3 regions of the Rhodococcus sp. MPR-R1B genome follow, and region 3 is predicted to be linked to each of the others. Evidence: riboswitches for the same ligand, from Rfam matches in the RefSeq annotation. Region 3 holds a riboswitch; each other region holds the start of a gene.
The links. Region 3 has a riboswitch for cobalamin ahead of AC1Q61_RS10130 (FecCD family ABC transporter permease). Riboswitches for the same ligand answer to the same signal wherever they lie in the genome.

Region 1 (4,619 bases), 150 kb from region 3:
GCCCGGATGCGTCAGCTCGGAGTACCGGCCATCGTGATCGACAGCCACGAGCGACCCGGCGATCAGTGGCGCGGACGCTACAAGTCCCTGTGCCTGCACGATCCGGTTTGGTACGACCACCTGCCATACATGCCGTTCCCCGACAACTGGCCGGTGTTCGCGCCCAAGGACAAGATCGGCGACTGGCTCGAGATGTACACCAAGGTCATGGAGGTTCCGTACTGGAGTTCCACGACCTGCACCTCTGCGTCGTTCGACGAGAAGACCCAGGAATGGACCGTCGAGGTCAACCGCAACGGCGAGAAGCTGACGTTGCGTCCCAAGCAGTTGGTGATGGCGACGGGTATGTCCGGCAAGGCCAACGTTCCGACGTTCCCCGGGCAGGACAAGTTCCTCGGCGATCAGCACCACTCGAGCAAGCACCCCGGCCCGGATCAGTACGTGGGCAAGAAGGTCGTCGTGATCGGGGCCAACAACTCCTCGCACGACATCTGCGGCGCACTGTGGGAGAACGGTATCGACGTCACGATGGTGCAGCGCAGCTCGACGCACATCGTGAAGTCGGATTCGCTGATGGATTTGGGCTTGGGCGATCTGTACTCGGAGCGAGCACTGGCCGCCGGCATGACGACACACAAGGCGGACCTCACGTTCGGTTCGCTGCCGTACCGGATCATGCACGAGTTCCAGATCCCGGTGTACGACGCAATCCGTGAGCGCGACAAGGATTTCTACGATCGCCTCGAGAAGGCGGGCTTCGAGCACGACTGGGGCGACGACGGTTCGGGCCTGTTCATGAAGTACCTACGCCGTGGCTCGGGCTACTACATCGATGTCGGCGCTGCCGAACTGGTTGCCAATGGAGACATCAAGCTCGCGCACGGCAATGTTCGTGAGCTGACCGAGAACAGCGTGATTCTCGAAGACGGTACGGAATTGCCTGCCGACGTGGTGGTCTACGCGACCGGCTACGGCTCGATGAACGGCTGGGTGGCGGACCTGATCGGTCAGGACACCGCCGACAAGGTCGGCAAGGTGTGGGGCCTGGGGTCGAACACCACCAAGGATCCGGGACCGTGGGAAGGCGAGCAGCGCAACATGTGGAAGCCGACGCAGCAGGAAGCGCTGTGGTTCCACGGAGGCAATCTGCACCAGTCGCGCCACTACTCGCTGTACTTGGCGTTGCAATTGAAGGCGCGTTACGAGGGCATCCCGACGCCGGTGTACGGACTGCAAGAAGTGCATCATCTGAGCTGAAAAAGAACTGCTGTGCGCCTTTATTAACCGCGGGAGGTTAATAAAGGCGCACAGCAGGTTCAGCGAAGGGCGTACTTCTTTGCTACTTCGCTGTTCTTGGTCGCGCGCTCGGTAAGGAAGGCGAATGCCAACCCGAGTACGAGCCAGAGCGTCGCCTGCGTAGCGAGCGAGGAAAGTCGGAACTCCCACAGCAGAGTTGCCGGGAAGTCCTCGCCCACCTCGTTGATGCCGGGAAGCGAGACGTAACCGATCGTGGCGATCACCAGGAATGCAGCCACCGGAGCAGCGATGCGCACGCTGAGGAACTCGTGCCCGGAAACTGCCTTTGCCGCCGCTGCTGCCGCGGTGACGGACAGCAGCCCGAGAATCACGGCGGCCAGCCACAGCAGTGTGCGCTGGTTGATGGTGTCGGGATCTCCGACGGCCGGCGGATTGGCCGGGTACTTGAAAAAGGGGACGGCCTCGATAGCCAGCCAACCACCGACGGCGATGGTGATCGCCAACAACGGCCCGGACATTCCGGTGAGTCGTCGAGCGTAATTGGCAACGACCGAGAAGATCGCCCCGAGTGCCAGTCCGGCAAGCGCTGTGGCCAGGAACAGCCCGGCGCGCTGCCCGTTGCGGCTCACCAGTGGTTCTTCTTCGTCACCGTGCGAATGCCCAGCGGCTTCGCCGGAAACCTCACCGGTGGCGCTGTTGGCTTCTTCGATCGCAATGGCAGCGTTGACGTGCGGTTCACCCAGCACGAATGCAACTCCGCCGGCAAGGATGCCTGCGATCAGACCAGCCAACAAACCACGAATGAGAAGCTTCGTGAAATTGTCGACTAGTGGCACGGCAGGCCCATCAAGTGTCGACCGTCGTGCATCAATTCATGCATGTACATGCCGGTGCGAGAGATAGCGCCCTGGTCGAATCCGACCAGGTAGAGAGCCAGCATCGCGAACAGAACTACTGCAGCGGCGAGGAAAGCAAGACGAGTCGAATCGATCGACGTATCGGGAGAATAGGCGAGAGCCATCGAAGCCTCCTGGGATTTTCGCGTCCCCTAGGTCCATGCGATGGCCGAAGTGTCTGGCTGTCGAAATAGTCGTGCCGAAAAAGGCACTTCACCTCGAATTACAGTGGCGCGACCGCTCCGGGCTTTCACCGGATTCCTGTCGGACCATCGCGTTTACATGCGAACTTTTGCACTACAGCACGCACCGTGTCAACGCGTGAAGCCGAGATGACCGTCGATTGTGCCCGCCAAGGCAGGCACAATCGCTCGAGATCAGCTCTTTGCGGCGACGTCCAGGACAACTTCGAATTCGAGCAACGACGCACCCGAAGCGACGGGCTTCGCGCGCTCGCCGGAATGGGCTTCACGGGCGGGGCCGTCACGCCAATCGGCGAACGCCTGCTCGGACTCCCACTGAGTCACCACGAAGTAGCGGCTCTCACCGGCGGTGGGGCGGAGGAGTTGGAATCCGAGAAAGCCCGGGGAGTTCTCGACTGCGTGAGCGCGTGCTGCGAAGCGCTTCTCCAGTTCGGGGCCGGCGCCCTCGGGGACCTCGATTGCATTGATCTTCACGACTGCCATGCAAGCGACATTACCCGCGCACCTTCACCGCGTACCGTGACACTCGTGTTGCATGACGAAGGTGGAACGGGACAACCGATTCTGTTGTTGCACGGCCTCATGGGCAGCTCCCGAACGTGGCGACGCCAGGTGCCGTGGATCCGCGAGTTCGGCCACGTCTACACCTTTGACGCTGCCGGTCACGGCAGGCCGGCGCCAGCGGCACTGACTACCGAGGCATTCGTCGAGGACCTGACATCGGCGGTTGCGTCCATCGAGGAGCCGATGATCGTGATCGGTCATTCGATGGGGGCTCTGCATGCGTGGTGCTTCGCCGCCGCGCATCCCGAAAAGGTTTGTGCGCTGGTCCTCGAAGACATGGCCCCGGACTTTCGTGGACGCACCGCTGCGGACTGGGCGCAGATGATCTCGGCGTGGCCGCAGCCGTTTGCTTCCGAGGAGGCGATGAAGGAATTCTTCGGCCCCGTCGCCGGCCAGTACTTTCTCGACTCTTTCGACCGCCGCGACGACGGGTGGTACCTGCACGGCGACGTGTCGACCTTCCGCGACATCTCGGAGGAGTGGGGCACGAGGCATTTCTGGGATCAGTGGAAGGCGATCGAGGTGCCGACCTTGCTGATCGAGGGAGAGTTCACCATCACCCCCGAGGGACAGATGCGAGAGATGGCCGAGAGGCCGGGAACTCGGTACGTACGTATTGCCGATGCAGGCCACCTGGTCCACGACGATCAACCGCAGCGCTATCGCGAAGTGGTGACGGAATTCCTTCAGACCGTGAGCTGACTTCGGATCGACGCGCCCACCTGCTCCAGCTCGACGGCTCGCCTGGCGAGGAGTCCAGCAGCGAACTTCGCCTTGTCGCCGCGATGGCGGGGGACGACGTGCAGGTGCGAGTGGAACACGGTTTGGCCCGCGGCACGCCCGTCGTTGACGAGAAAGTTGACTCCGTCAGCGGCGATGTCGCAGCGGCGTAGAGCTCCGGCGATGAGCGTGCCGACGCGGAACATCTCTGCGCCTTCGTGACTTTCGAGAGCATCGAGGTTCTCTGCATGACGCTTGGGGACCACCAGGGTGTGTCCGCGACTCACCGGCCGTGCATCGAGGAATGCGAGAGTTGTCTCGCTCTCGTGAACGAGAATCGCCGGCTCGGTCAGCGCGACGATCTTGCAGAAGACGCAGGAATCGGTGCTCATGCCTACAGAATGTAGTCCGAAATCAGATCCGACCCCGGACTACAGCAAGCGCAGTTGGCGTGCCCTCGTGATCGCTTCGTTTCGATTGTGTACGTCGAGCTTCTTGTAGAGAGTGCGCAGTTGAGTCTTGACGGTGTTGACGGACACGTACAGTTTGTCGGCCATCGCAGCCGACCCCATGCCGAGCGCCAGGAGTGAGAGGACTTTCTGCTCGCGTTCGGTCAACTCCACGATATGTACGAATTCCGGAAATGATTCCGCAGGCGACCTTTTCGAGAACTCGGCGAGTGCACGCGATTTCGTTTCGGCCATCGATTCGAGTTTCTCGACGTCCGCCGATGCGATGGTCGCGAACGAACGTAGAAGTCCGGTCTGATCCGCGATGCTGCACGCTCTGGACCACTCCTGAGAGGCGAGGCGTGGCTCACCCAGCTCGGAGTGTGCAACCGCTTGCACCAGAAGCGATTCCATCTGTGCCCGCGGATAGGATACGCCAGACCAGTCGAACTGGTGACACAGCGCCACCGCGGCCTCGTTCTGGCCGATCCGCTGACGTAAACGCGCCACCGACGTGAGCGTCCACGGAT
Region 2 (4,619 bases), on a different contig from region 3:
CGGCAGCGCCGATGAAGCCGACCGGACCTCCGACGATGGCGGCCGGACGGGGTGCGCCGGCTTCGATGAGGTTCAGGAGATGGAACAGTGCGGTGGGTGCGTTTCCGATCGCGACAACAGCGCCCTCGAGCTTGGCTCCCCACAGTTCGAGAGCAGCCGCCGAGCGAGTGTTGTCGATGGTCGACGCCAGCACGGGAACCCGCGGATCGCCGAGGGTGCAGATGACGTCGTTGCCGGCGGGCAGACGCTTGCGCGTGATGCCGGCAGCCACCATCTGGGCGTCGCAGAAGATCGGCGCGCCGTCGCGCAGAGCTGCGCGCGCAGCCGAGACGACACCGGGTGTGAAGGCGACGTCGTCGACGAGATCGACCTGGCCACTTGCATGAATCATGCGCACTACAGCTTGCGAGACATCCGCCGGGAAACGGCTCAGGTCGGCTTCGGCCCGAATGGTGGCAAAGGACTGGCGATAGATTTCCGCGCCGTCACGGATGTACTCGATCATGTGCCACACGATAGAGGCATCACCGATCGGGCGGATTCACCCGGTAACCGTCACCCGTCGCGATCACATCCGCTACGTCCCCGCGGGGACGTCCGCAGCTGCGGTCGCACCCGGCCCAGTGCTGGCGCCCGACAACCGGAAGTTCTGCCTGCTCGACGGCGGTGATCGCGTCGGCGCGCACGTCGGCGAGCGACTTCTCGCATCCCGGACTTCCGGTGCAGGCGGTGACCTCGAGCCACGGTGAGTTCTCGTCGAAGATCAACCCCATGGGTGCCAGCACCCGGACTACCTGCTCGGCTGCCCATTCGTCGAGGTCGAAGATATGCACCGATCGCCACGGCGTCACGACGACGGGCTTGTCGACGGCGGCGAGGAACTCGGCCAGCCGAGCGTCGAGCAGTCCGAATCGCAGGCCGCCGCCCAGAGCTACGGTCCCGTCGCGCTGCTCGAGCCAGCCGACAGTGGGCCGTGCATCCGGCGTGAGGTCCGCCGCAACGGTGGACTCGGCGCTCAGACCCAGCTGCTCGAGGGTGCGTTCGATTCCGTCCGGAACCTCGGCCAGGCGCCAGTGCTTGTCGCGAACGTCGAGGAACGATCGAGCCGCCGCGAGGAGCAATTCGACGGCGTCGTCCGCCTGGACGAGATGAGTGGTGTGGTGACCGGCGAGCACCAGTGAATGCTCGGTGGCGCTGCGCGCATGGAGTCCGAAATCGCCCCGTAGCCCGGTGATGTCTCCGCGCCCGTCGTCGAGGGTGAACAGGGTTCGCCCTGGCAGATCCGCCAATGCTTGATCTGCTTGGATCGCCGAATCGAGACGGTGGACCAGTTCACGAATGTCGGCTACGCCCCCGATACGGCCGGACAGTGGGGACGCGAGGATGTTGCGCACTCGCTCGTGCGTCGCTGACGGCAGCAGACCGGCCGAAGCGATACGCGCCGCGAAGGCTTCGGGGTCCGAGACCGAGCGCAGTTGTACGTTGCCCCTCGAGGTGAGTTCCATCTGCCCGTTGCCCAGATCGCGCGCCGCGTCGGCGAGCGTCTGCAACTGGGTGGGGGTGAGGAGTCCGCCGGGTAGGCGCACGCGTGCCAGTGCGCCGTCGGCGGCGTGGTGAACTTGCAGTGCACCCGGGCACGCGTCTGGCTGTGAACGGTCCGTGGGCATGGCTCCAGGGTACGACCTGTCATGAGTGCCTTCTGCGGACCGGTAGCATCACCACCACCAGTGACGGCAGTTGAGGAAACCGGTGAAAGTCCGGTGCGGTCGCGCCACTGTGAGTGTTGCTCGAGCGGGACGTGTTTCCGCCCGGAAACACGAGTCAGACCCTCAACCGCCGTCGATGACAGATCTGTGCCACGGGGCGCGAAACCCCAGGAAGGCTTCACCCGTGATTCTTCTGCTCTCCACGTCCGACACCGATCTGCTGAGCGCCCGCGCCAGCCAGGAAGCCGGCGACGGAGTTTCCTACCGCTGGGCCAACCCCTCACGCTTGCTGGTCTCGGAGGACTTGCCGCCCTTGCTCGACGGCGTCGACCTCGTGATCGTTCGTATCCTCGGCAGCCGTCGCAGCTGGGAAGACGGCTTGGACATGGTCCTCGCCTCCGGACTTCCCGTAGTCGTTCTCGGCGGCGAGCACGCGCCGGACGCCGACCTCATGGAGTGCTCGACGGTTTCCGCCGGTGTTGCTGCCGAGGCGCACAACTACCTGGCCGAGGGTGGCGCACAGAATCTGGCACAGCTGCACCACTTCCTGTCCGACACCGTCCTGCTCACCGGCCACGGGTTCGAACCGCCGGCCCACCTGCCTTCCTGGGGCATCGCTGATTTCGCGCCCGATCTCGACTCGGCGAGCGGTCCGGTCATCGCAGTTCTGTACTACCGCGCCCAGCATTTGGCCGGAAACACCCGGTACATCCAGGCGTTGTGCGACGCGGTCGCCGAGGCCGGTGGCACCGCGCTGCCGATCTACTGCGCATCTCTGCGAACCGCAGAAGCCGAACTTCTGAGCACGCTCCGCCGCGCCGACGCCATGGTCGTGACAGTTCTTGCTGCCGGTGGCACGAAGCCCGCGACCGCGTCCGCCGGTGGCGACGACGAAGCCTGGGATGTCGCCGCACTCGCTGCGCTCGACGTCCCCATCCTGCAGGGCCTGTGCCTGACCAGTAGCCGCGCCACCTGGGACGAGAACGACGACGGACTGTCGCCTCTCGACGTCGCGACCCAGGTCGCGGTGCCGGAATTCGACGGCCGCATCATTACCGTCCCGTTCTCCTTCAAGGAAATCGACTCCGACGGACTGTCCACGTACGTCCCCGACGTCGAGCGCGCTGCCCGTGTCGCCGGGATCGCGGTCCGTCACGGCAAGCTGCGCCACATTCCCACCACCGAGCGTCGCGTTGCTCTGATGCTCTCGGCGTACCCGACCAAGCACGCCCGCATCGGCAACGCCGTCGGTCTCGATACTCCGGCGAGCGCAATCGACCTGCTCACCGAAATGCGTTCTGCCGGTTACGATCTCGGTCCGGTCGACGGTCCGGACGCAGTTCCCGGCCTGGCGGCGAAGGACGGCGACGCGCTGATCCATGCCCTGATCGCGGCCGGCGGACAGGATCCCGACTGGCTCACTGCCGAGCAGCTCGAGGGCAATCCGATCCGCATCTCGGCAGCGAAGTACCGCGAATGGTTCGCCACCCTGCCCGAGGAACTGCGCAGCGGTGTCGAAGAGCACTGGGGCGCAGCGCCCGGAGAGCTGTACGTCGACCGCTCGCAGGATCCCGACGGCGAAATTGTCATCGCGGCACTGCGATTCAACAACATCGTCCTCATGGTCCAGCCGCCGCGGGGATTCGGTGAAAAGCCCGTCGCGATCTACCACGACCCGGATCTGCCGCCGAGCCACCACTACCTCGCGGCCTACCGCTGGATCGCTGCAACACCGGACAACGGCGGATTCGGCGCCGACGCCGTTGTGCACCTCGGCAAGCACGGAAACCTCGAATGGTTGCCCGGCAAGACACTCGGCATGTCCAGCAACTGCGGTACCGACGCAGCCCTGGGCGACCTGCCGCTGATCTACCCGTTCCTCGTCAACGACCCGGGTGAAGGAACACAGGCAAAGCGTCGCGCCCACGCGACTCTCGTCGATCACCTGATCCCGCCGATGGCCCGCGCCGAAAGCTACGGCGACATCTCCCGCCTCGAGCAACTGCTCGACGAGCACTCCAATATCTCCGCACTCGACCCGTCCAAGCTCCCTGCCATTCGCCAGCAGATCTGGACGCTGATGCGGGCGGCCAAGATGGACCACGACCTCGGCCTCGCGGAGCGTCCCGAAGAAGACGTGTTCGACGACATGCTCCTGCACGTCGACGGGTGGCTGTGTGAGATCAAGGACGTCCAGATCCGCGACGGTCTGCACATTCTCGGCCGCGCACCCGAGGGCGACGCCGAAATCGAACTGGTCCTGGCCATGCTCCGTGCCCGTCAGATGTGGGGCGGCGAACAGAGTGTCCCTGGTCTGCGCGAAGCTCTCGGGCTCAGCGAAGACGGCGACGAGTCCCGCAACCGTGTCGACGACGTCGAGGAAAAGGCGCACGCTCTGGTTCGCGGCATGTACGACGCCGATTGGAACCCCGCTGCGGCAGAACAACTCAGCGACGACGAGACCGTCGTGAAGATCCTTCAGTTCGCCGCCACCGAAGTGGTTCCACGCCTCCGACAGACGAACAACGAGATCAAGCAGGTCCTGCACGCGCTCGACGGCGGCTTCATCGCCGCCGGCCCGAGTGGGTCACCGCTGCGCGGCCTGATCAACGTGCTTCCCACCGGTCGTAACTTCTACTCCGTCGATCCCAAGGCAGTTCCCTCACGACTTGCGTGGGAGACCGGTCAGGCGATGGCCGAGTCGCTCGCCGCTCGATATCTCGCCGATCACGGCGAGTACCCGCGCTCGGTGGGTCTGTCCGTGTGGGGTACCGCCGCCATGCGTACCTCCGGCGACGACATCGCCGAAGTGTTCGCGCTCCTCGGTGTTCGCCCTGTCTGGGACGAAGCAAGCCGACGTGTGGTCAACCTCGAAGTCATCGATCTCGAAGAGCTCGGCCGCCCGCGCATCGA
Region 3 (4,619 bases):
TGACCGCGTCGTTGTTCGTGTTCAACACGACGGCCGCGAGACGATCCAAACCGCCGACTCGGAGAATGGTGCCGATATTGGCCGCATTGCTTGTCGCAACGACGTTCTCGATCGGAAGCTGGAAAGTGCTTTCGGTCCCGCAGTTCTCCAATGTCACCGAAGTCTTGTCTGCAGCTTCGTCCACCGGTGCAGTTGCCGAGCAGCCGGCAACTGTCAACAACGCTGTCGCGGCTACAACCGCACCGAACGACGCGCGGGTCTTTACCTGTATCAAAGTGCACTCTCCGAAAATGATTGTTGTAGTTGAGAATTTCGTGATTCGAATACGAGGTGTGAACGGCCTGTCGCGGGGTTCACGAGCTCGAAAGTCTCGACGCCGAAGACAGTTGCCACCACCGAGGTGGTGAGTACGTCGGATGGATGTCCGAACGCCCTGGCCACTCCATCCGCGAGCACGAGCACCCGATCGCACACTGCCGCAGCCAAATCGAGGTCGTGCAGTGCCATGATCACCGTCCGGTCCAACGACCGGACCAGATCGAGCAGTTCGAGTTGATGCCGGATGTCGAGATGATTGGTCGGCTCGTCGAGGATGAGCACACCGGCGTCCTGCGCGAGACCTCGGGCGAGAAACACCCGCCGGCGCTCACCGCCGGAAAGCGTGTCCATCGAAGAGAACCGGTGCTCGATCATTCCGACCTCGCCCAGAGCACGATCGACGACGGCATTCTCGTGCTTTCCACCGACGCTCCAGGGCTTTGCATGTGGCGTGCGGCCCAGACTCACGTACTCGTGAACTAACAAATCGGCGGGACTCTGCTCTTCCTGCGCCACAAAGGAAATGGCTTTGGCCCTCGACCGCGCGGACATCGCGTGCACGGAGTCGCCGCCGACACGAATGTCACCGCCGGCGATCGGCCCGAGACCGGCGAGAGCACGCAAGAACGTCGACTTGCCCGATCCGTTCGGACCGACGACGCCGACTACTGCACCGGCGTCGGCCGCGATGTCGACGCCTTTGACGATGGTTCGACGGTCGATGCGGACAACGACTCCGGACGCGGTCAGCGCCAGGGCTCGGGCGCTCACGAACTGCCACCGAATCGGTAGCGCCGACGGCCGAGAAGCAGGAGAAACAGCGGTGCACCGATCACCCCGGTCACCACGCTCAGCGGGATCTCGGTCGGCCGCAACGAGGTCCGCGCCACGACGTCGACCCACACCAGGAACGACGCGCCGATCAGTGCTGCCGCCGGCAACACCACTCGATGTCTGGCTCCGACAAGCATGCGTGTGACGTGCGGTATGACCAGGCCTACGAAGGCGATCGCGCCGGACACCGCAACCATCGTGCCGACCAACGCTGCCAGCACGCCGAACAGCACGTTTCGCAGGGTTCGGATGGGAATACCGAGCGAAGCCGCGACGTCCGGCCCGGCCGCCAGCGCGTCCAGCCAACCGTGCAGGGCGAACACCGCTGCCGTCAGCAGGAACACAACGATGACCGGCGCCCACAACTTGTCCCAGGATGCCCCGGCCAAACTTCCCAGGAGCCAGAACAATACGGACTGCGCGGCCTGGGAATCATTGGTACGCAGCACCAGAAAACTCGCGATCGCCGACAGGGCGGATGCGGTAACGGTGCCGGTCAGAACCAATCGCAGTGGAGTGATACCGCCTTGCAGCGTCGCGATGGTGAAGACGAGAATCGCAGCTCCCAACGCCCCGATCATCGCGCCGAAACTGAGCGCCCACACTCCCGCGCCGGCGAACAGTCCGGTGGTGATGACGGCGGTGGCACCGACACTCGCGCCGGACGACACTCCCAGCAGGTGGGGATCGGCAAGAGCGTTACGGACGAGGGTTTGCACCACCGCGCCGGCGACGGCAAGACCAGCGCCGACGGCCAGACCGAGCAGTACCCGAGGTGCTCTGATCCCCCACACGATCGCAAGTTCGGAACGCGTGACGGGTGGGCCTCCAAAGCGCGAGTGCACCACGTCCACCACAGTGGACACGGGGAGCATCTCGGATCCGAATGCCAACGCGCACACAGCAGAGAGCACGGCGACGACCAGCAGAGCGGGCAGCACGATACCCGGACTGAGCCGTCCTCGCGGCGCACCAGCCTTCGGCGAAAGCAGGTGGGTAGGTGGAGACAGAGCTCCGCCAACAGCATTCATGGTGTGACCGATCCATCCTCGTGGCATGACACAACGTCAACGAGGGTGGTATCTGGCTACGGTCGACGCAGGGACGACCTCACAGTGGCGGGACCGCGCCGGAATTGCACCGACTTCCCATTACCTCGATGATGACGTCAGAACCATAACGGACTGTGGTCACCATTCCGCACACCGGATCAGGATTCCGACGCGATCATCGATCTCGCCTGCCGCACGACGGCTTCCGTTCGCACTCGAAGTTCTTCGGGTGAATCCGATTCCAGCACAACCCGATGCACCTGACTGTCCACGGCAGTCACGGTCAGCCGCGACGTCAACAACGCATCCTCCGCACTGAAACCGTGGCTCTGGAGGCACTCCGAAAAGCCTAGTACCAGTTGACGATTCAATTCTTCGACCTGCTCGATGAGCTCACGCGTACGCGGAACCTGATCGTAGAGCAGGTGAAAGAACTCTCGCGGCTTACTGTTCACTTCGACCGCACACTCCACCAACATCCGGACGGCCTCGTCCGGGGAGAGCTCACGCTCGACGATGTCGGCAAGGCAGAGCGCAAAACTCTCCCGCGCAGCACTCACGTGACGGTTCGCCAACTCCGAGAGGATCTCGTACTTGTCGCCGAAATACTGGTAGAGCGAGCCCACCGACACCCCTGCTTCGTCAGCGATCCGGTTGGTGGTCGCTGCCATGGCTTCCGAAGCGAAAACGCGAGTAGCTGCCTCCAGGATCGCGTCGTAGGTAGCCCTCGAGCGCTGCTGGGAGGGCCTTTTCCGCCGAGTCGACACGGTCCTCCGATGCGAGTTGTCAGCCGCGACGCCGATACCGAGAATTGTGTAGGTGACCAGCGCCGATTACTCGAAGTTTATGCCCGACCGGTACACCGACCACATGCCGGCGCCGACCCCGACGTGGTGGGAGTGGAACGGCAACACCGTCCACGTCGCACGGGCCGTGGTTCCAGACGCGCCGGTTCGTGTTCTCGGCATCCACGGCGCCGGCGGCTACTCGGGCGCGTTGTGGCCGTTCGCCGGGATCGGCGTGAAACTCGGAGCCGAAGTCCTCTTCCCTGACCTTCCGCTGTACGGCGACACCGTCGTAGCCGATCCCGCCGGCGTCCGGTACGAGCAGTGGGTCGATCTCCTCTGCGATCTCGTCCGGGCCGAGAAGGCAGCCGACGATCGGCCGCTGGTGTTGTTGGGAGCCAGCATCGGCGGTCTGCTGGCCTACGAGGTAGCCGCGCGGACCGGTCTGGCCGACGCCGTCGTCGCTACCTGCCTGCTCGATCCCTCGGATCCATCGGCCAGAGCTGCCGCGGCGCGGTTCGGCCCGATGGGTGTCTACGGCGCTCCCCTGATGCGGCGCACCGAACGACTGGTGGGCCGTATCCGCGTGCCCATCCGTTGGGTCGCCGACGTGGCGAACATGAGCAGCAATCGGGAGCTCGCAACGCTGTGCGCAACCGATCCGCGCGGTGGCGGTGTTCGGGTGCCACTCGGATTCCTCAGCAGCTACTTCTCGTTCGAGCACACCGCACCCGAAGCATTTCGGACGACGCCCGTTCTGCTCACCCACCCGGCCGACGACCGATGGACGCCACCCGAACTGAGCCTGCAGTTCCTCCGCCGCATCAACGCACCCACCGAATTCGTGATGCTGGACGGGTGCGGGCACTTTCCCGTCGAAGAGCCGGGCCTGACGCAGTTCCACGACGCCGTCGCCACACTGCTGCACTCCGTCGCCGAGCGTCACCGCACGAAACCGTCGTCACCCGCCTAGCCTGAGAATCGTGAGCACCGAAACGGAAGCATCGGCCGACGAGAGCACCACGACGGTCGTACTGGCGTTTGCGGCGAACGCGCTGATCGCCGGTGCCAAGACGGCGGCCGCCATCGTCACCGGATCTGCATCGATGGTCGCAGAGGCCACCCACTCCTGGGCCGATACCGGCAACGAAGTGCTGCTGCTGATCGCGAACCGCCGCTCGAAACGGGTTCCCGACCGAGACCAGCCACTCGGCTACGGCCGGGAGGCATACATCTGGTCGATGTTCGCCGCTCTCGGACTGTTTGCACTCGGCGCGGGTGTCTCGATCACTCATGGCATCCAGGAACTGTTCCATTCCGAACCGGCCTCCGACTTCGGTGTCGCCTACGCCGTCCTCGGCGTCTCGTTCATCCTCGAAGGCATCTCGTTCCGGCAGGCGTACAAACAACTCCGAAACGAAGCGTCCGCCGTGAACCGCGACGTCATGACCCAGGCACTCAACACATCCGACCCGACGACTCGGGCCGTGTTCGCCGAAGATGCTGCGGCACTTATCGGTTTGGTCATCGCGTTCGTCGGTGTTCTGTTGCACCAGGTCACCGGTTCGCCGATCCCCGACGCCCTCGGCTCCATCTTCGTCGGCATTCTCCTCGGAGTCATCGCAATCAT

Region 1: it holds a riboswitch for cobalamin, as region 3 does, so the genes downstream of both, AC1Q61_RS09435 (CbtB domain-containing protein) here and AC1Q61_RS10130 (FecCD family ABC transporter permease) in region 3, are expected to answer to the same signal.
Region 2: it holds a riboswitch for cobalamin, as region 3 does, so the genes downstream of both, AC1Q61_RS17330 (cobaltochelatase subunit CobN) here and AC1Q61_RS10130 (FecCD family ABC transporter permease) in region 3, are expected to answer to the same signal.

The regions. Positions count from the first base shown of each region.
Region 1 covers NZ_JBXAFO010000005.1:92,211-96,829, forward strand. Annotated here, with positions in the region: gene AC1Q61_RS09425 (flavin-containing monooxygenase) at 1-1,257, shown strand, start outside; gene AC1Q61_RS09430 (CbtA family protein) at 1,317-2,093, opposite strand; gene AC1Q61_RS09435 (CbtB domain-containing protein) at 2,084-2,278, opposite strand; cobalamin riboswitch at 2,304-2,442, opposite strand; gene mhuD (mycobilin-forming heme oxygenase MhuD) at 2,531-2,839, opposite strand; gene AC1Q61_RS09445 (alpha/beta fold hydrolase) at 2,885-3,622, shown strand; gene AC1Q61_RS09450 (HIT family protein) at 3,607-4,032, opposite strand; gene AC1Q61_RS09455 (helix-turn-helix transcriptional regulator) at 4,072-4,619, opposite strand, start outside.
Region 2 covers NZ_JBXAFO010000011.1:100,428-105,046, forward strand. Annotated here, with positions in the region: gene AC1Q61_RS17320 (precorrin-8X methylmutase) at 1-505, opposite strand, end outside; gene cobG (precorrin-3B synthase) at 525-1,667, opposite strand; cobalamin riboswitch at 1,719-1,851, shown strand; gene AC1Q61_RS17330 (cobaltochelatase subunit CobN) at 1,891-4,619, shown strand, end outside.
Region 3 covers NZ_JBXAFO010000005.1:244,499-249,117, reverse strand. Annotated here, with positions in the region: gene AC1Q61_RS10140 (ABC transporter substrate-binding protein) at 1-274, opposite strand, end outside; gene AC1Q61_RS10135 (ABC transporter ATP-binding protein) at 271-1,089, opposite strand; gene AC1Q61_RS10130 (FecCD family ABC transporter permease) at 1,086-2,093, opposite strand; cobalamin riboswitch at 2,211-2,346, opposite strand; gene AC1Q61_RS10125 (TetR/AcrR family transcriptional regulator) at 2,363-2,971, opposite strand; gene AC1Q61_RS10120 (alpha/beta hydrolase) at 3,024-3,962, shown strand; gene AC1Q61_RS10115 (cation diffusion facilitator family transporter) at 3,973-4,619, shown strand, end outside.